Linked DNA regions of Phragmitibacter flavus. The protein of the gene in region 4 binds, or shares a complex with, the protein of the main gene of each other region. Links are inferred from orthologs where the notes say so. Each region holds a gene or a part of one and is shown on either strand. Other genes may lie near its edges.

The links.
Region 1: the proteins of accD (region 4) and accB are in contact, whole or in part, in a solved structure (PDB 8UXZ), measured with the Escherichia coli proteins. The link is inferred for Phragmitibacter flavus from one-to-one orthologs.
Region 2: the proteins of accD (region 4) and FEM03_RS16785 are in contact, whole or in part, in a solved structure (PDB 8UXZ), measured with the Escherichia coli proteins. The link is inferred for Phragmitibacter flavus from one-to-one orthologs.
Region 3: the proteins of accD (region 4) and accC are in contact, whole or in part, in a solved structure (PDB 8UXZ), measured with the Escherichia coli proteins. The link is inferred for Phragmitibacter flavus from one-to-one orthologs.

The regions. Positions count from the first base shown.
Region 1 is NZ_VAUV01000003.1:290,382-295,511, reverse strand. What follows is about bases 2,331-5,130. They hold accB (acetyl-CoA carboxylase biotin carboxyl carrier protein), read left to right. Parts: upstream 2,331-3,362; coding sequence 3,363-3,899; downstream 3,900-5,130. Other genes in these bases: accC (acetyl-CoA carboxylase biotin carboxylase subunit), read left to right, coding at 3,991-5,130; FEM03_RS04680 (peptide ABC transporter substrate-binding protein), read left to right, coding at 2,331-3,267. In the rest of the region: FEM03_RS04690 (endonuclease/exonuclease/phosphatase family protein), read left to right, coding at 1-948; preprotein translocase subunit SecG, read left to right, coding at 1,035-1,637; more of FEM03_RS04680, read left to right, coding at 1,678-2,330. UniProt on the Escherichia coli protein: This protein is a component of the acetyl coenzyme A carboxylase complex; first, biotin carboxylase catalyzes the carboxylation of the carrier protein and then the transcarboxylase transfers the carboxyl group to form malonyl-CoA.
Region 2 is NZ_VAUV01000012.1:108,439-113,665, forward strand. Bases 1,264-4,160 are described here. They hold FEM03_RS16785 (acetyl-CoA carboxylase carboxyltransferase subunit alpha), read left to right. Parts: upstream 1,264-2,177; coding sequence 2,178-3,143; downstream 3,144-4,160. Other genes in these bases: FEM03_RS16780 (LysM peptidoglycan-binding domain-containing protein), read left to right, coding at 1,281-2,159; FEM03_RS16790 (hypothetical protein), read right to left, coding at 3,216-3,629; FEM03_RS16795 (hypothetical protein), read right to left, coding at 3,721-4,160. Outside these bases: FEM03_RS16770 (2-oxo acid dehydrogenase subunit E2), read left to right, coding at 1-619; FEM03_RS16775 (hypothetical protein), read left to right, coding at 694-1,221; more of FEM03_RS16795, read right to left, coding at 4,161-4,209; FEM03_RS16800 (glycosyl hydrolase family 28-related protein), read right to left, coding at 4,305-5,227. UniProt on the Escherichia coli protein: Component of the acetyl coenzyme A carboxylase (ACC) complex. First, biotin carboxylase catalyzes the carboxylation of biotin on its carrier protein (BCCP) and then the CO(2) group is transferred by the carboxyltransferase to acetyl-CoA to form malonyl-CoA.
Region 3 is NZ_VAUV01000003.1:289,312-292,184, forward strand. Bases 29-2,873 are described here. They hold accC (acetyl-CoA carboxylase biotin carboxylase subunit), read right to left. Parts: upstream 2,211-2,873; coding sequence 846-2,210; downstream 29-845. Other genes in these bases: mazG (nucleoside triphosphate pyrophosphohydrolase), read right to left, coding at 29-739; accB (acetyl-CoA carboxylase biotin carboxyl carrier protein), read right to left, coding at 2,302-2,838. Also shown: more of mazG, read right to left, coding at 1-28. UniProt on the Escherichia coli protein: This protein is a component of the acetyl coenzyme A carboxylase complex; first, biotin carboxylase catalyzes the carboxylation of the carrier protein and then the transcarboxylase transfers the carboxyl group to form malonyl-CoA.
Region 4 is NZ_VAUV01000004.1:350,108-355,389, forward strand. What follows is about bases 1,010-3,961. They hold accD (acetyl-CoA carboxylase, carboxyltransferase subunit beta), read right to left. Parts: upstream 2,931-3,961; coding sequence 2,088-2,930; downstream 1,010-2,087. Other genes in these bases: FEM03_RS06650 (glycoside hydrolase family 99 protein), read right to left, coding at 1,010-2,077; FEM03_RS06660 (ComFC family protein), read right to left, coding at 2,960-3,730; FEM03_RS06665 (tetratricopeptide repeat protein), read left to right, coding at 3,848-3,961. In the rest of the region: FEM03_RS06645 (PQQ-dependent sugar dehydrogenase), read right to left, coding at 1-795; more of FEM03_RS06650, read right to left, coding at 806-1,009; more of FEM03_RS06665, read left to right, coding at 3,962-5,282.

The DNA.
Region 1 (5,130 bases), on a different replicon or contig from region 4:
TGGGTTGGCCAATTTGAAAAGTTCACCCATTTGGTGCTTCAGGAAGCCTTGGCGGCGGCGATGCTGGGGGCCTACTTTGCCTTCCAAAAACGCTGGAAGCGCGCGGCCCTTGCATCCTGTCTGGCGGCAGGATTCGCATGGCCGATGGCCCGATATTCCATCCCTGTTTCGCAGCCGTTGGTGAGTGCAGACGCGCAGACAGCCACCATGATGGTCTTTAACGTCTACCGAAAGAACCGGACTCCTGAAAAAGTGTTGGCTGCGCTCTTAAAAGAGGATCTCGACGTGCTTTTCCTGACGGAGGTCACCGATGAATGGGCGCAACTATTGAAGCCGCTGGCGGACCGCTATCCGCACCAACTGGCAGCGACGCCCTACGGCAACTGGTTGCTCAGCAAACATCCCATGGAGAAAACGGAAATTGTCCTGCTGGATTTCGAGCATGTGGTGGCGTCCAATGAAACCGCTGGGAAAGCGAGGGTGCCCGAAGGAAAACCGAAGTCAGAATCCTGGGGGGACAACGAATTGATGGTGGCCACCCTATTGATTAACGGGAAGCGAATCCGGATTGGAGCCATTCATCCGCCCACTCCGGTCAATCGCACCAAAAGATGGCAGCAAAAAGCGCAGGCGGCACTCTACCAGAAGGGATTGTTGGCCGATCCGGCCGCCGACGTATCCATACTGGCGGGAGACTTCAACACCACACCGTTTTCGCCGACCTTTCGCAGAATTGTGGAGACGACAAATTTGCGCCATGCGGCTCAAGGGTTCGGATGCATGCCGACCTGGGGTCCCCGATTGCCTTTCAACCCCATCCTTCCGGTGCTGGGAATTCCTCTTGATCATTTTTTGGTATCGGACCAAGCGAACGTGATGTCCTACGAGGTCGGCCCTGCACTGGGTTCAGATCATCGCTGGGTCAAAATGAAACTGGCTTTTGATTGAAAGGGAGCAGCCAGGCGGTTGCCTCCGAAAGCGCACGCATCTTTTCCTTGTGTGGGAAGACATCTGTGCCATAGTCACCACCCCTTATGGACATTTTAATCGGATTTCTCATGGTGCTGGAAGGCATTGTCTGCGCCCTCCTCATCCTTATCGTTTTGATGCAACGTCCTCGCCAGGAAGGACTTGGAGCAGCTTTCGGCGGCGGCATGACCGATCAGATGTTTGGTGCCCAGACGACCAACGTTTTGCAAAAAGGCACCACCTGGCTGGGCATTATGCTTTTTATCCTCACTTTTGCGGTCGCCGTTTTGATGGCTCATCGCAGTGGCGACCAGGACTTGAAGCCTCTCGTTGATGAATCCGACATCAAACCAGCCGCAACCGCTCCTGCGGAAGTGGCGATTCCGGCTACCGAGGCTTCTCCTGCCCCTGAGGCTGTCCCAGCTGCCACCGCACCTGTTCCTCCAACCGAAACACCGGTCCCAGCGCCCGCCGCAGCTCCTCAGCCTGCTGCTGAAACACCTGCTCCTGCGGCTCCTGCTCCGACACCTGCGCCTGAGCCAGCACCTGCTGCAACTCCCGCACCCACTCCAGCTCCAGCGGCTGAGGCACCAGCTCCTGTGGAACCAGCACCTGCTCCTGCCGCTGAGCCCACGCCGACTCCGGCTCCTGCCCCCGCTGCGAATTAAAAATTCGCGCGACGCCGTTATCGCGACATTATCTTAAGGGATGCGAGATTTACACCGCATCCCTTTTTTGTGCCTCGGCCTCGCTGCCCTGATGCTTGCCTGCTGCGGCGAGCTGCGGGAGCGTGCGGATCTCGTGTTCGTGAACAGCGCCGAGGTCGAAACGCTCGATCCCGCCCTGGTCACGGATCAGGTCAGCATGCGGGTGAGTGAAGCCTTGTTCGAGGGGCTTTGTCGGGGAACCGCCGATGGAAAAGCAGAACCGGGTTGTGCAGAACGTTGGGAGGTCAGCGAGGACAAAAAACGTTACACCTTCCACCTGCGGGCTGGATTGAAATGGAGCAATGGCGAGGCGCTGACGGCTCATGATTTCGTGCGTTCGTGGCAGCGGGTGCTCACCCCGGCGACGGCTTCCGATTATGCGTCACAGCTTTACCCTTTGCTTAATGCCAAGGCGTTTCATGAAGGGACGATCTCCGATTTCGCCCAGGTCGGGGTCAAAGCACTGGACGATCGGACTTTGGAAACGACGCTGGAGAATCCGATTCCGTATTGGATTGACCTCACCGCCTTTCTCACGCTGGCCCCGGTGCATGTGCCGACGGTGGAAAAATTTGGCGGTGGGTGGATCAAGCCGGACTCGATCGTCACCAACGGGCCTTATCGCATCAAGGACTGGCGCATTGATGACTTCATTCGTCTCACCAGAAGCCCGGATTATTGGGACCGGGCCAACGTCGGCATGGAAGTGGTGGACGTGCTGCCGATCTCAGACGCGAACACCGCATTGAACTATTTCATGACGGAGCAGGCAGACTTGTTGATGGACAAAGGGATGCTGCATCCATCGATCATCCCGAAGTTGAAAGAGCAGCCTTATTTCCACACCGGACCGTTCCTCGGCACCTGGTTCATCCGCTTCAACGTGACCAAAGCCCCTTTCACGGATGCCCGGGTGCGCCAGGCACTTGCACTAAGCGTGGATAAAAAACGCATCGTCGAAAAGATCACCCAGTTGGGTGAAAACACCGCTTTCTCCCTCGTGCCCCCCGGTGCGGGCAAAGATTATCAACCCCCGACTGGGTTGGATTTCGATCCGAAGCGAGCCCGCGAATTGCTGGCTGAAGCGGGCTTTCCCGGCGGCAAAGGTTTTCCGCGGATCGAGTATCTGCATCTCCCGCAGACCATTGAGCGGAACATTGCCGTCGAGCTGCAGGCCATGTGGCGGGAGAATCTGGGCATCACGGTCAATCTGGTCAAACAGGAGCAAAAAATCTGGCTTGCTTCGATGCGCGAGCTGTCTTTTGACATGTGCCGCTCCAGCTGGGTGGGGGATTACAATGATCCGAACACTTTCATTGAGATGTTCACCACAGGCAACGGCAACAATCGCACGGGTTGGACCAATTCGCGTTATGACGAGTTGATTCCTGCGGCGATGCGCGAGGCGGACATCGGACGTCGGCATGCCATTTTTAATGAGGCGGAGAAGCTTTTGGTCAGCACCGATCCGCCCATCATTCCGGTTTATCATTACGTGGGCGTGCAGTTTTACCGGGAAAATTTGGAGGGCGTGCGGGCGAACATGATCGACAACCATCCGTTTCGGGCCATGCGGTGGAAGAAAAAGTAGAAGGCTCGTCCCGAGCGCGACGTTGGCTGAGGACACTTTCCTTCTTGCCAAGCGGGCGATTCTCGTTTCATGTTTGTCTCCTCAACATCAACTACATGGACGAACAACATTCCCAGCATGAAGACCAAGGTTTGGACTTGAAAGAGATCCGCCAGATCGTGGATCTCATGAGCAAGAACGACCTTTCTTTTTTCCACCTCGAGCACGGCTCGTTCAAGATCAAACTCCGTCGCGGCACCGATGTCGAAGCGGCGAAAGATCTGCTTTCCAAAATGCCGGTCACCCAGGGTGCCATGGCCGCCGCTCCAATGATGGCTGCACCGATCGCAGCCGCTCCCGTGGCTCCGGCCCCCGTGGCAGCCGCTCCGGCAGCCGCAGCCCCTGAAGCAGCCAGCAGCGGACCAACCATCAATTCCCCAATGGTGGGAACTTTCTACCGCTCGCCCGGACCGAAAGAAAAAGTGTTCATCAATGTGGGTGACACGGTCGACGAGAATACGGTGGTTTGCATCATCGAAGCCATGAAGGTGATGAACGAAATCAAAGCCGAGGCGCGCGGAACCATCGCCCGAATCCTTGTGGACGATGCCAAACCCGTCCAATACGGCCAGGCGCTGTTCGAACTGAAGTAGCAGGGACCGTCATTCCATGACCGGCAAGCCGGTTTTTCAGTAGTGTCACTGCCGCTTTTTCTTTCGTCTCCCGTCCTTCATCTTCATGCCAATGTTCAAAAAAGTTCTCGTCGCCAACCGTGGTGAAATCGCGCTCCGCGTCATTCGCGCCTGCAAGGAACTCGATGTCAAAACCGTCGCCGTTTATTCTGAAGCGGATGTCGACTCCATGCACGTCCAGCTCGCCGATCAGGCCATCTGCATCGGGCCTGGTCCCAGCACGGAGAGTTACTTAAAGATCCCGCGCATCATTGCGGCGGCTGAGATCGCCAATGTCGACGCCATCCATCCCGGCTACGGCTTTTTGAGTGAGAAAGCCGAGTTCGCGGAAATTTGCGACCGTTGCAAGATCAAGTTCATCGGGCCTTCCTCAAAAGTGATCTCGATGATGGGCGACAAAAACACCGCACGCGCTACTGCACGGCGGCTCGGAGTGCCCATCACTCCCGGGTCCGATGGGGTGATCGAAACCGAGGACGAAGCCATGGAAGTGGCGCGCGCCATCGGATTGCCAGTGATGATCAAGGCCTCCGCCGGTGGTGGTGGTCGTGGCATGCGTCCCGTTCTCAACGAGGCAACCCTGCGCTCCAGCTATCAACAGGCCAGCATGGAAGCGCTGAAGTGTTTCGGCGATGGATCGGTTTACATGGAAAAGCTCGTGGAGCGTCCGCATCACATCGAGTTCCAAATGGTGGCCGACAGCCACGGCAACGTCATTCATCTGGGCGAACGCGATTGCTCGATGCAGCGTCGCAACCAGAAGATCATTGAAGAATGTCCGTCGCCGAAGATCTCCGATGCAATGCGCAAAGAGATGGGCGATGCCTCCGTGAAATTGTGCCGCGAAATCGGTTACGAGAACTGCGGGACGATCGAATACCTTGTCGACAACGACGGCAAAAATTTCTATTTCATGGAAATGAACACCCGGATTCAGGTGGAGCATCCCATTACCGAAGAAGTCTATGGTTGTGACCTGATCAAGGAGCAGATTCAAATTGCCGCGGGCATGCCCTTGTCCGAACACATTTTGAAGAGCCAGCCGCGCCACCACTCCATCGAGTGCCGGATCAATGCGGAAGATCCGTTCAACAATTTCCAGCCGAGCCCTGGAAAAATCCACCATTGGTATGCTCCTGGCGGTCGTGGGGTGCGGGTCGATACGCACGTTTATTCCGGTTACACGGTGCCT
Region 2 (5,227 bases), on a different replicon or contig from region 4:
GGATTCCATGCGTCGCAGCTGGAGCCGGCCTTTGGCAACGGTGGGCATGCCGATCATCATTGACGCCATGCTGGCGCATCGCAAAAAGGCGAATCCCAAGCCCGGACCGGCTCTTTATGCCATTCGCGCTCTGGCGCTGGCGTTGAGCGAAGATACCGCCGTTGCGGGACGTCTGGTGGGGAGTCGCATTGTCCATCCAAACTCCATCGATATCGGCTTTGCGGTGGAGGTCGCCGACGGGGTTTTGGTGCCAACCATTCGTGAGGTCGACAAAAAGCCGCTTTCGGTTTTGGTCGAAGCTTACAACAAGCTGGTTGATCAGGCCCGTGCGCGACGTCTTCCGAACGACGCCAACCGGCCTGGCATTGCCACCGTGACGAACTTTGGTTCCTTCGGCATCGTCTGGGCCACGCCGATTCCATTGCCCGAGCAGAACTTGGTGCTGGGACTGGGCGCCGGTCGCAAAGCTCCTGTCTGGAGCGATCAGGTCGGCACCTTCATTCCGGTGACGGAGGCCAACATGACGCTGAGTTTCGATCACCGCATTCTCGATGGTGGTGCGGCCGGCCGTTTGTTGCAGCGCGTTGCCCAGTTGCTTCAGCAGCCCGAGAAATTGTGAGGTTTTCACAAGACTAAAAATCGCTCGCACCCCCCTGGTTTTCAGCGTAGGCTGTGGATTCCCCTACCAACGACATGCATTCTGAGTTCGACTTTCAATACGCGATCGAAAACACCACGGTGTTGCACGAGCCTGATCGTCGCATTGACACTTTTGGCAGCACGACTTTTGAATTTCAGATGATCAGCGAACTGATGGATGCGGCGAACAAGACGCGCATTCGCAATGGTCGCATTCAGGCCGACAAACCGCTCATCGTGAAACCCAGCCACCCGGACGAGTGGAATTTCGAGGGTTTTGGCGAAGAAGGCGCCGCTTTCGGCCAGTGGGTGAAGCAGCACATCAAGGACCTCGCCATTCTGCGCTACGGATTCAACTTCAAACGTGGGGAAATCAGCGAGGAGGTGGTGCATGAGCCACTTGCCGCGGTCGCCGACCGGTTGAAGGAAGACCAGCGGGTTTCCGGAAATCCAATGCGGGCCATCATTCAGGGTGTCGACGACACCTGGGAAATTTCGCTGCTGCGTTTCACTTTTGAAATGATCGAAAAATCCCACAACATCAACCTCTTCGACTTCAAACGCCGCGGCCTGCTCGGCTGAGCCCCGACCTCCCTCGAAGACCCATGTCCAGATTCAAGATTCTCGTCTTTCTCCTTACTTTGGGCATTGCTGGCAGCATCATTGCCACCGCCTACTGGTATTACATGAACGTTCTCGGTCATGATGATGCACTGGCCTCCGAGATCAAGGCGATCCAGGGCAACAAGGCTTCGTTGCCGGATCCGGGCATTCGCCGTTTTAATGATGCCGTGGAATTGATTGCGGAGGGCAAGCTGATTGAAGGCCGCAATGCGCTGTATGCCTTGGTGGCGACTTTTCCCGATTCGAATCGCGCCACCGAAGCCAAGCGCATCATTGGGGAGATCAACATGGACATGATGTTCTCCGTGGAGACCAATCCGCAGAAGAAAAAATACATTGTTCAAACGGGTGATTCGGTGGGCCTCATTGCCCGGAAGCAGGAAACCACCATCGAGTGTTTGATGCGCGCCAACGGCCTGTTCAACCACCGGCTGCATCCCGGCGATCACCTGTATGTTTTCCCGCTGGATTTCGAGGTCGTGGTCGATGTCTCGGAAAAGACGGTGACGCTGCTGCGCAACTACGGCGAAAAGAAGACCCTGTTTAAAGAATATCTGGCCATCGACGTGCGGCTTCCTACCTATGTGCGGGCACCGGTTGAGCTGGTGATCAGCAGTCGCGCCGCTTGGAGTGCCGGCAAGCAGGTGGATTCGGCGAATCCGCTTTTTGTCAGTGCTGATAAATGGCTGATGGGGAATCGTCGAGGCGCCAATGGACCGGGGCTCAACATTCGTGCGGTGCCCCAGGCGAAGCCGGTCGTGCCAACAGCTGATCCAAAAACTGCGGATGCCGCAGTGGCCGACGCGATCGAGCCCGGTGTCTTTTTGCAGCGGGAAGATGTTGAAGAGCTGTATACCATCATCCGACCCGGCACTGCGTTTAAAATTACCCGCTGATATAATTTTTTTGCTTCCATGAAACAGATCCTCGATTTCGAAAAACCTCTCGTGAAGGCCCGTGAAGAACTTGAAGAGTTACGCCGCAAGCAGGCCCTTAAAAATACCGGCCGGGTGACTGCCAGTATCACCGAGTTGGAACAAAGAATCATGAAACTTCAGAGCACGACCTATGCTGGACTAACCCCCTGGCAGCGGGTGCAGATCGCACGTCACACCAGCCGGCCTTACATGCTCGACTACGCCAAACTGGCATTTGATGAGTTTGTGGAAATTCATGGCGACCGCCACATTGGCGACGATAACGCCATGCCTGGCGGATTCGCTACCATTGGTGGTCGTAAGGTGGTGTTGATTGGTCATCAAAAAGGCCGCGACACCAAGGAAAACCTGCTGCGCAACTTCGGTAGTGCCCATCCTGAAGGTTATCGCAAGGCACTGCGCCTGATGCGCATGGCGGAGAAATTTAAACTTCCGGTTATTGCCCTTATCGACACGCCGGGAGCTTATCCAGGCATTGGAGCCGAAGAGCGCAACATTGCTGAAGCGATTGCCTTCAACCTTCGCGAAATGATGACCCTGCGCACCCGGATGATTTCCGTGGTGATCGGCGAAGGCGGTTCCGGTGGGGCCCTTGGCATCGGCGTGACTGACCGCATTCTGATGATGGAAAACGCCTACTATTCGGTCATCAGTCCAGAGGGATGTGCCGCCATTTTGTGGAAACATCGTCAACACGCTCCGGAAGCGGCCCAAGCCCTCAAACTTAGCGCGCAGGATCTCAGCGAACTTGGCATCATTGATGGCGTGATTCCAGAACCGACCGGGGGCGCTCACCACGATCATCATCAGGCGGCCGAATCGTTGAAAAACGGTTTGTTGAAGGTTTTGGAAGATCTGGATGCGGTGGCCGACGATCAATTGCTCGAGCAGCGGTATCAAAAATTCCGCGCTTACGGGCAGTTTACCGAAGGCGCAGTTTAAGAGGCCGCCGGAGACAATATCAGTCGAAAGGGATGGCATGAAGCTCCGTGCCCTTTCTGGACATGCGGAAACCTATCGTTTTCTGCCGATGATGGGTCCGCCGGAAATTTTGAGATGGCCGTGGGGGGTGCCTCGACCGTTGGGGGTTTCATGAAGCTCTCCCTTGATGGTGCCGTTGTCTGATTTGGTGAAGCTGCCTTTGTGGGCACCCCAATCTTTTCCCTCGTAAAAAACACGTCCTTCGAAGTTGCCGTCTTTGTCAATTTTGCCTTTGACGTGAAAGTTGATGTCGGTGCCTTTGGTGAGATAACTGGCGCTAACTTCACCGTCGGGTTTGACGGTCATCACGAGCAGGCCGGTGTTGCGCTGGTTCTTTTTTGCATGGGTGGGTTTAAAGACAAAGGTGGCGGCGTAGTCTCCCTGGAAATAACTGTTGGCGGCGTAGGCGACGTTGGGCAGGGTTCCAGCGATAAGGCAGAAGAGCAATATGGGATAGAATGAACGTAAGGATAGCTGCATCGGAATGTATCGGGATGGCTTTGAATACGGTAGGCGGAGATCTCGATGTATGTGGGGTTCAGTCGATTGGTTTTGAGGAGGATAAAAGGTGCATATGATAAGGTCCGGTGGTCTCAAATGTTTTCTCTTTGGGAGAATAAACGATTTTTGATTTGGCGGTTCTGGTCTGAATCAGTCTGCTGCTTATTTGCATGGACGGTTGGCCGTTGAAGGTAATTTTTCCTGTTGAGACTTTCCAAATGGCTTGTTCGGCAATGATGATAGGAACAGAGGGTTCGACGTTTTGAAAATACACATGACCTTGAACGATGACGGTATCAGCATCGGGTCGGGTGATTTTGTCTCCCAAGATAGGTGCGCCGTTGGGAAGGATAAACGATTCGCGATTGGCGAGATGGCGATTCGGGTGCTGACTAAGTGGAGCGGGCTCTTTTTTGGTGGCTTCGGATTGGTTTCGCTCGTTCTCTGAACCTGAAACGAGTGAGACAAGGGCGATGCCAAGGAGGGCCGCGACTTTGAGCTGTTGATTAACGAGAGAACGTTTCATAAGCTGTTTATTTGGTGCCGAATTCAACTGAACAAGAATTGAGTGTAGTATTTAAAGATTATCAGTTTTTCCTTGGATTGTCACGATGATTGAAGTTACTCGGGGAGGGCGGTGACCATGGCGCGGTAGAAAAGGCGGGTGGTGGTGGCTGGGGAAAGGGTGGTGCGGAAGGTGCGATAGCTCCAGCCGTCGTCGAGAGGAGAAAAGTTGTTGGTGGGGGTTGGGGTGATTTCGACGACCTGAATCGTGGTCCAGTTTTGGAGATCGATGCTGCTTTGGATGGTGTAGGTGATGCCGTCGATGGAGTTGGAAACGAGATTACCGGAACCTTCGTCAAACGTGGCTCCGTTGCGGACGGGCAGGGTGAAGGAATGATGGATGACTCCTTCGATCTCAATTGGATGGATGGTGGTTCGAGGGTCGCTTTGTGAATTGAGCGGGTGGCTGTTGAGGGCGAACTCGATGACGTTGGGGCGATGGTCCTGGTCGGGATCAGCAGTGCTTCCGGCAAGGTCGGGTTTTTCAAAATTCTGGCCAAAATGGGTGTGCCTCCATTGGGCGAGAGGGGTGAGATAGAGGGGGCCGATGCGACGCTGGAGCTGGTCTTCGTAAAGGGAAAACGGTTCGAGGTGGTCGCCTTGTCCGGCGGCTTCGACCCAGTCGGCGGGCGCCATCCGGGAGCCGCCGCCGGTGGGGCGGGAAATGGTGTTGCGAGTGCCGCGGGTGCCGATGGCGTAACCCATGCGGGATTGTTCGGTGCGGACGACGGCGCCGCCGCTGCTGCCGGTGCCCTCGGTGTTCCAGAAGACAGAATGGGAGGCGGTGACTTCGTGCAGTGGCGGGCTGCCGAAGGGTCGGTAGGCGGCGGTGAAGAAGCTGGAGTCGGCGATGCAGGTGTCGATGAGGTTGGAGTGGCTGAAATGCATGTGGTGGTCGGAGCCCGTGCCACTGGTGGTCTGGCGTGCGGCGTTCCCGTCGGCGACCTGGCGGCCCGTGGTGGAGTCGATGCAGCGGTGGA
Region 3 (2,873 bases), on a different replicon or contig from region 4:
CCCAAACCGCATCCATCTCTGCCAAGGTGCAGTCGGTCATCACCCGACCGCGCTCCGCCAGGGTTGATTCCACCTGTCCAAAGCGGCGCTCGAATTTGTGATTCGCAGCGACCAGAGCGGTCTCGGCATCCACCCCCAACTTGCGGGCGAGATTGACGACGGCGAACAACAAATCGCCAACCTCCTCCGCGATATTCTGCGGATCACCTGCGACAATGGCTTCTTCAATTTCCACCGTTTCCTCGCGAATTTTATCCAGCACCGGCGTCGCATCCGGCCAGTCGAATCCCACTTTGCCGGCTTTGCGTTGCAATTTTTGAGCACGCATCAATGCGGGGAGGCCATGGGAGATGCCGTCAAGATGGGCCGATTTTTGTGATCCCTTTTCCACCCGTTTGATCGCCTCCCACTGCGTCAACACCGCATCCGAGGTTGCCGCCGTCGCATCGCCAAACACGTGCGGATGACGTCGAATCAGCTTCTCGCTGATTCCGCGCGCGATGTCATCAAACGTGAATCCCCCGTCTTCGCTGGCGATCTCGGCATGAAACACCGGCTGCAGAAGCAGGTCTCCCAGCTCTTCACAAAAATGCGCCATGTCACCGCTTCGTGCCGCCTCTGCCACTTCGTAAGCCTCCTCAAGCAAATGCGGGATCAATGAGTCATGCGTCTGCTCGGCGTCCCATGGGCATCCGCCGGGCGCACGCAGTTCGTGCATAACGGCGCGTAGTTGCGCCATGGGTTCAAGTTCTGAGTGAGTTGGTCTTTGATGGGAGGCCACGTGGGCACCCTAGTCCAGCCCTGCGGGGTTTCCAGAAAAACCACAAACCACAGAGGCCTGGCCCTCAACCTTTCACGAGGCCTTCCTGACGCAGGAAGTTCTCCACCCAGGTGATGTCGTAGTTGCCTTGCTGGAAATCTGAGGTCGTCAGAATTTTGCTTTGTAACGGAATCGTTGTCTTGATGCCTTCAATCTGAAACTCGCTCAAAGCCCGACGCATGCGCTTGATGGCCGCATCGCGGGTGGCCGCGGTAACGATCAGTTTGGCAATCATGCTGTCGTAATACGGAGGCACCGTGTAACCGGAATAAACGTGCGTATCGACCCGCACCCCACGACCGCCAGGAGCATACCAATGGTGGATTTTTCCAGGGCTCGGCTGGAAATTGTTGAACGGATCTTCCGCATTGATCCGGCACTCGATGGAGTGGTGGCGCGGCTGGCTCTTCAAAATGTGTTCGGACAAGGGCATGCCCGCGGCAATTTGAATCTGCTCCTTGATCAGGTCACAACCATAGACTTCTTCGGTAATGGGATGCTCCACCTGAATCCGGGTGTTCATTTCCATGAAATAGAAATTTTTGCCGTCGTTGTCGACAAGGTATTCGATCGTCCCGCAGTTCTCGTAACCGATTTCGCGGCACAATTTCACGGAGGCATCGCCCATCTCTTTGCGCATTGCATCGGAGATCTTCGGCGACGGACATTCTTCAATGATCTTCTGGTTGCGACGCTGCATCGAGCAATCGCGTTCGCCCAGATGAATGACGTTGCCGTGGCTGTCGGCCACCATTTGGAACTCGATGTGATGCGGACGCTCCACGAGCTTTTCCATGTAAACCGATCCATCGCCGAAACACTTCAGCGCTTCCATGCTGGCCTGTTGATAGCTGGAGCGCAGGGTTGCCTCGTTGAGAACGGGACGCATGCCACGACCACCACCACCGGCGGAGGCCTTGATCATCACTGGCAATCCGATGGCGCGCGCCACTTCCATGGCTTCGTCCTCGGTTTCGATCACCCCATCGGACCCGGGAGTGATGGGCACTCCGAGCCGCCGTGCAGTAGCGCGTGCGGTGTTTTTGTCGCCCATCATCGAGATCACTTTTGAGGAAGGCCCGATGAACTTGATCTTGCAACGGTCGCAAATTTCCGCGAACTCGGCTTTCTCACTCAAAAAGCCGTAGCCGGGATGGATGGCGTCGACATTGGCGATCTCAGCCGCCGCAATGATGCGCGGGATCTTTAAGTAACTCTCCGTGCTGGGACCAGGCCCGATGCAGATGGCCTGATCGGCGAGCTGGACGTGCATGGAGTCGACATCCGCTTCAGAATAAACGGCGACGGTTTTGACATCGAGTTCCTTGCAGGCGCGAATGACGCGGAGCGCGATTTCACCACGGTTGGCGACGAGAACTTTTTTGAACATTGGCATGAAGATGAAGGACGGGAGACGAAAGAAAAAGCGGCAGTGACACTACTGAAAAACCGGCTTGCCGGTCATGGAATGACGGTCCCTGCTACTTCAGTTCGAACAGCGCCTGGCCGTATTGGACGGGTTTGGCATCGTCCACAAGGATTCGGGCGATGGTTCCGCGCGCCTCGGCTTTGATTTCGTTCATCACCTTCATGGCTTCGATGATGCAAACCACCGTATTCTCGTCGACCGTGTCACCCACATTGATGAACACTTTTTCTTTCGGTCCGGGCGAGCGGTAGAAAGTTCCCACCATTGGGGAATTGATGGTTGGTCCGCTGCTGGCTGCTTCAGGGGCTGCGGCTGCCGGAGCGGCTGCCACGGGGGCCGGAGCCACGGGAGCGGCTGCGATCGGTGCAGCCATCATTGGAGCGGCGGCCATGGCACCCTGGGTGACCGGCATTTTGGAAAGCAGATCTTTCGCCGCTTCGACATCGGTGCCGCGACGGAGTTTGATCTTGAACGAGCCGTGCTCGAGGTGGAAAAAAGAAAGGTCGTTCTTGCTCATGAGATCCACGATCTGGCGGATCTCTTTCAAGTCCAAACCTTGGTCTTCATGCTGGGAATGTTGTTCGTCCATGTAGTTGATGTTGAGGAGACAAACATGAAACGAGA
Region 4 (5,282 bases):
CGCGCGAAGCCAGGGCGTGAACTTTTGCCAGGAACGATCATCTTCCTTCGACCACGGTTCACTGCGAAAGATGGTCACCTCATTGCTGACCGGATTGGTCTTCTCATTGCGCTGATTGCAGGTCACATAAAGCCTGCCCTCGCGATCAACCGTTAATCCCATGGACGATGGCGAGCCGAGCGATGGGTCGAGATAACTCGACGCTTCGATCAATCGCGTCAGGTGAGTTTGATCAGGATTCCACAACCAGATGTCGCCTTGTCGCGAAAGTGCAAGCACCTGCCGACCATTGGCATGCATGGCAAGACGCACCGGCGAAAAGCTCAGTTCCGCAGCAACCCGCAAATCCCATCCTTCCGGCGGTGTGGGGAGCTGTTGACCCACCATGGATGCCTGCAAAGAATCGAGCGTCGGATGTTTTGTCTTCGCCCGCAGACTTCGGATCTCTTCGACAGAAGGTGCCGGAAGCTGATTGCCCCACGAGGAAAAGACATATGAAAACACCGCCGCAAGATCCTCATCACCGAGCAACACCGGCGGCATGGCACCGTGATAGGCAACGCCATTGACGGTGATCTTTTCCGACAATCCCTCCAGAGGAGCACGCAGCGACTTTTCGCGATGACTCTTCAAAAAATCCGCGTTGGCCAGTGGCGGAAACACGCCGGGAATGCCGGTGCCCTGCACGCCGTGACAAAGAGCACAGTGTTGCTCGTAAAGTTGGGCTCCGTTCGAAGCCGCATGAAGCGGCAAACTTAGCCCTAGGAAGATAAGAATGGAGCGAAGGATCATCATGAACGTTGCCTCAAGGCTCAATGGGAACCTGCGGTGGCACCTGAACTTTCTCCCGCAGCCGTCTGGTTGCTTCCCCCACCAGCCGCAGATACCAGTCGGACGGCAAACCTTCATAAGTTCCAAGACTGGCCTGAACGGGTGGATCATTGGTCACCTTGAAAATCGCCGTCGCTTCATCCACTTCATCAAACATCGCCACCATGGCGCTATCAGCACCGAGCTTCGACAACTCGTGAAACTGCTCCCACAAAAAATTTCCACCACGACGCGGAATTCCCGATTTCCCCTGCGCCTGTTTCTTCAAATTGTCCCAGCCAAAACCGGGATAAACGGTCGGAATCCACAGGATGTCGTGCGCATCGCATTCCGCCTTGTCGGCCGCCCAATAGTTGGTGGTGGCGCGCTTCTCACCATCGGCCCGGACTTCATAATTGCCGGGATTCCAAGGCGAAATCGCATCCAAACGACGGAACACTTTTTGCCATGCAGGATCGTCATTGCGGCGCCAATGCCACTCACCAGCACCGCCCAAAAAGGCTTGATAAGGACCCGGCTGCTGGAAGAAATCGATCAACTGATTCGCCACCTCGGTCGTCATGTCGTTGACGGTTGATTGCCGGTAAAGCCCAAACAACATCACCACCGGTTTGCCGTTTTCATGAACATACCGTCCGTCCTTCAAAATGCCTGCATCGACGAGTTTTTTCCACTCAGGGATGATCAGATCAACGACCTTTGCCGCCTTGATGCCCGTCATATCGAAAGTCAGTGCCCACACGCGACCGGTGGCTTTCGCAGCATCACGGACATGTTGAAGCACGCGCAACCGCGACTCATATCGGGACTCATATCGGGACTCCGCCGGAGCACCGGGAAGGTCCACCACAAAATGCTGCAACCACACGCCGTCGATGCCGTAATCCCGCATCCACTTAAAATGACGTTTCACCGTCTTGGGATGGTCCGAACTGAACAGATATGCCTGCAAACCATCCCGGTGCGTCCATCCTGGTGCCGCGAATTTTTCTTCAACCGAGTATTCCGCCATGTCCGGCCACATCTCGACCGACAGCGTTTCTGCGGTGATCTTTTTATCATCGCGGCTCCAATGAATCCACCCCACATTCTGCGCATCCCCCGGCGCACGAAACCATCCCTGATAACCCGCCAACACCTTGCCGCGAAGCGAAGTCGCATCAACGACATCTCCGCCTAGAGCGATGACTGACCCGCCACCCACACCCATCAAGACGGCGGCGAGATGAATCCAAAAAGCGCTCATCGAAACCGACCTAACGGCTCACGCCATTCAGCAAATAGCCGAGCACCCGAGCGAGCGTTTGCTGCATCTCATGACGCGGCACGATCATGTCGATGAGCCCGTGGTCCTTGAGAAATTCTGCAGTTTGGAAACCCGGAGGAAGATCGCTGTGCGTCGTCTCTTTCACCACCCGTGGACCCGCAAAGCCAATCATGCATTTCGGCTCGGCGAGGTTGAGATCGCCCACTGTGGCAAAACTCGCCGTGACCCCGCCCGTCGTCGGATGCGTCAGCACGGAAATGTAAGGAAGCTTGGCATCGTGATGACGCGCCAGAGCACCGCAAGTTTTGGCCATCTGCATCAGGCTGAGAATCCCCTCGTGCATCCGCGCACCGCCTGAGGCCGAAAAAACGATCACCGCCCGATTCTCCGTCGTCGCCGTTTCAATCGCGCGGGTGATTTTCTCCCCCACCACACTGCCCATGCTGGCGCCGAGGAACCGGAAATCCATGATCGCCAACACCACCCGGTGGCCACCAATCGTCGCACGTCCGGTGACAACGGCCTCCGTCAGCCCGGTTTTGGCCTGATACGCCTTCACCTTGCCCAAATAATTGTCAAAACCCAGCGGATTCACCGAATCCAGCGCCGCATCGATTTCTTCAAAACTCTCCTCATCCACCAGAGTTTCGAGCCGCTCGGCCGCGCTCAGCGTGAAGTGATAACTGCAATGCGTGCAGACACGCATGTTTTTGGCCAGCGTCTGATCGTAAAGGCTTTCGCCGCAGGAAGGGCATTTGACCCAGACGCCCTCAGGCATGTCCTTTTTCTTTTCGCCAAGCTCGTTAAGAGAACGTTTTTTGAAGAATCCCATGGGCTGTTGTTGCAAAGTGAATCGCCATACTAACTGCGGGCGAGGCTGATCACAACCACCTTTTCAACCTCTCCTTCGCGACGCAGCACTTTTGCACACTCATTGGTCGTGGAACCGGTGGTCAACACATCGTCCACCAGCAGCACCTTTTTGCCCTTCAACACCCCGCGCCAGCGTTCCATCTGACGCAACGCAAAACTGCTGCCCAGATTCTCCAGCCGCGCCCTGCGGGTCAACTTCGCCTGCGCTTTGGTGAATTTTACCCGTTTTAACCCATTGACCGTCTTTATCCCGCTGATTCGCGACAACTCCCGGCACAGCTCCCACGACTGATTGAACCCCCGATACCACTGGCGCAACGCATGCAATGGCACCGGCACCAGCACCCACTCCGCCGCATTCAAGTCCCGCAACCGCGCATCGCGAAACACCTGCGAAGCCAGCCGACCCAGCAGCCCGCGCAAATGCAGCTCCCGCTGATATTTGAACCGGTGCACGAGATGCCGCAACGCCCCCTGCGCCTGAAACGCCGCCACCGCGAACTCAAAATGGAAGGTTCGCTCTCGACAGTTCCCACACTGGAATTCATCCGTGATTTGCCCGTCAAAAGCCTCCCCGCAAACCTTGCAATAGGGAGGTGCCAGCACTGGCAAGCTGTCCCAGCACGTCCAGCAAAGCCACCGTTCCGCCCCCTCGCGAACCCCATGCAGACTTTGATCGCAAACCTCACAATGCGGCGGAAACACCAGATCCATCAGCCTCGAAGCCGACCTGGAGATTGCTGCGGGAAGTCGAAGCATGCCAGCCCCACGGAGCGCAGACCCGCAACCCTGTCAAAGCAATTGAACAGCAATCCCACCCGCTCATTCCAAAACCCCCATTGTAAAATCGCACTGGTCCAGCGTATGCTATGATTGATGACCACGCGATTCCGTCGCTTCCTTGCCCTGGCACTCGCCCTTACCGGTGCCCTTTGGTCACCATCCCCACTCCCCGCCCAGACCACCACATCTTGGACCGACAAGGAAACCCGTCTCGCCACTGAATACCTCGGCCTGCTGGTTGAAAAACCCGACGACACCCGCGTCCTCGACCTCCTCTGGTCCCTCTACGACAAACACCAGCAGACCCCTTTTCTGCTCGAAAGCATCGCTGCCCAAGCCGCCCAGCAGCCCCATCCCAACGTCATCCTCATCCACGCCCAGCTCCTGCAAAAAGCCGGACGCCTCGACGAAGCCCTCGCCCGCTACCAGGAACTCCTCAAACAACAACCCGAACACCCCGCCGCCCTCACCGCCGTCAGTGAACTCATGCAGCAAAACGGCGATCCCGCCACCGCCCTCACCTACCTGCAAAAACTCACCGCCACCGTCCCCAGCACCGATCCCCGCCACGCCCAACTCCTCCTCCAGCAAGCCACCCAGCTCCTCGCCCTCAACCGCCCGGACGACGCCGCCAAAGCCTGCGAACAAGCCCTCGCCCTTCGTCCTGCCGACACCACCCTGCTGCGCGAAGCCTCCCGACTGCTCCTCGGCGCCGGGATGATCGACAACACCCTCGCCATCATGCAGCGCCTCGTCGAAGCCGCGCCCGATCCCACCGTCAAACTCGACGCCCTCTTTGATCTCTCCCGCCTGCACGAACAGGCCGGCCAATTCAAACCCGCCGCCGCCGCCCTGCAACAAGGCCTCGACCTCCTCCACGACAAAGACTGGCGCTACGGCCAGTTCTTCCAACGCCTCGTCAAACTCCACGAACGCTTCGACCAGCTGGACGCCCTCAAACAACAACTGCTCCGCGACGCCGCGCAAAAACCGGTCACCGAAAAGGCCCTCAACAACCTCGCCCGCTACGCCTCCCAGGTCGTCGACGGCGAAGAGCGCATCAAATGGCTGCGCGAACTCGTCACCCAGTTTCCCGACAACCTCGCCCATCGCTGGGAACTCGTCACCGCGCTCATCGACCACAACGAAGCCGCCGAAGCCGCCGCCCTCATCGACCCCTACCTCAAACGCGACGGCAGCGACCGGGCCCAACTCATCCTTCTGCGCGCCCAAACCCACCTTCTTCTCACCGAAACCGACAAGTCCATCGCCCTCCTCCAGCAACTTCTCCAACAACAGTCCGCCGACCCCGAAGTCGAAAAACTAGTCCTCACCTTCGCCCGTCAAAAATCCCTCGATCCCCTCATCGAATCCATCCTCGAAAAACGCATCGACCGCACCCCCGGCAAACCCGAGTCCCTCTTCGAACTCGCCACCTTCCAGCGCACCCGCGGCAACCACAAAGCCGTCGAACAGCTTTTCGAGCGCTACATCCAGACTTCCCCACCCGAGGAAAAACAACGCCGCC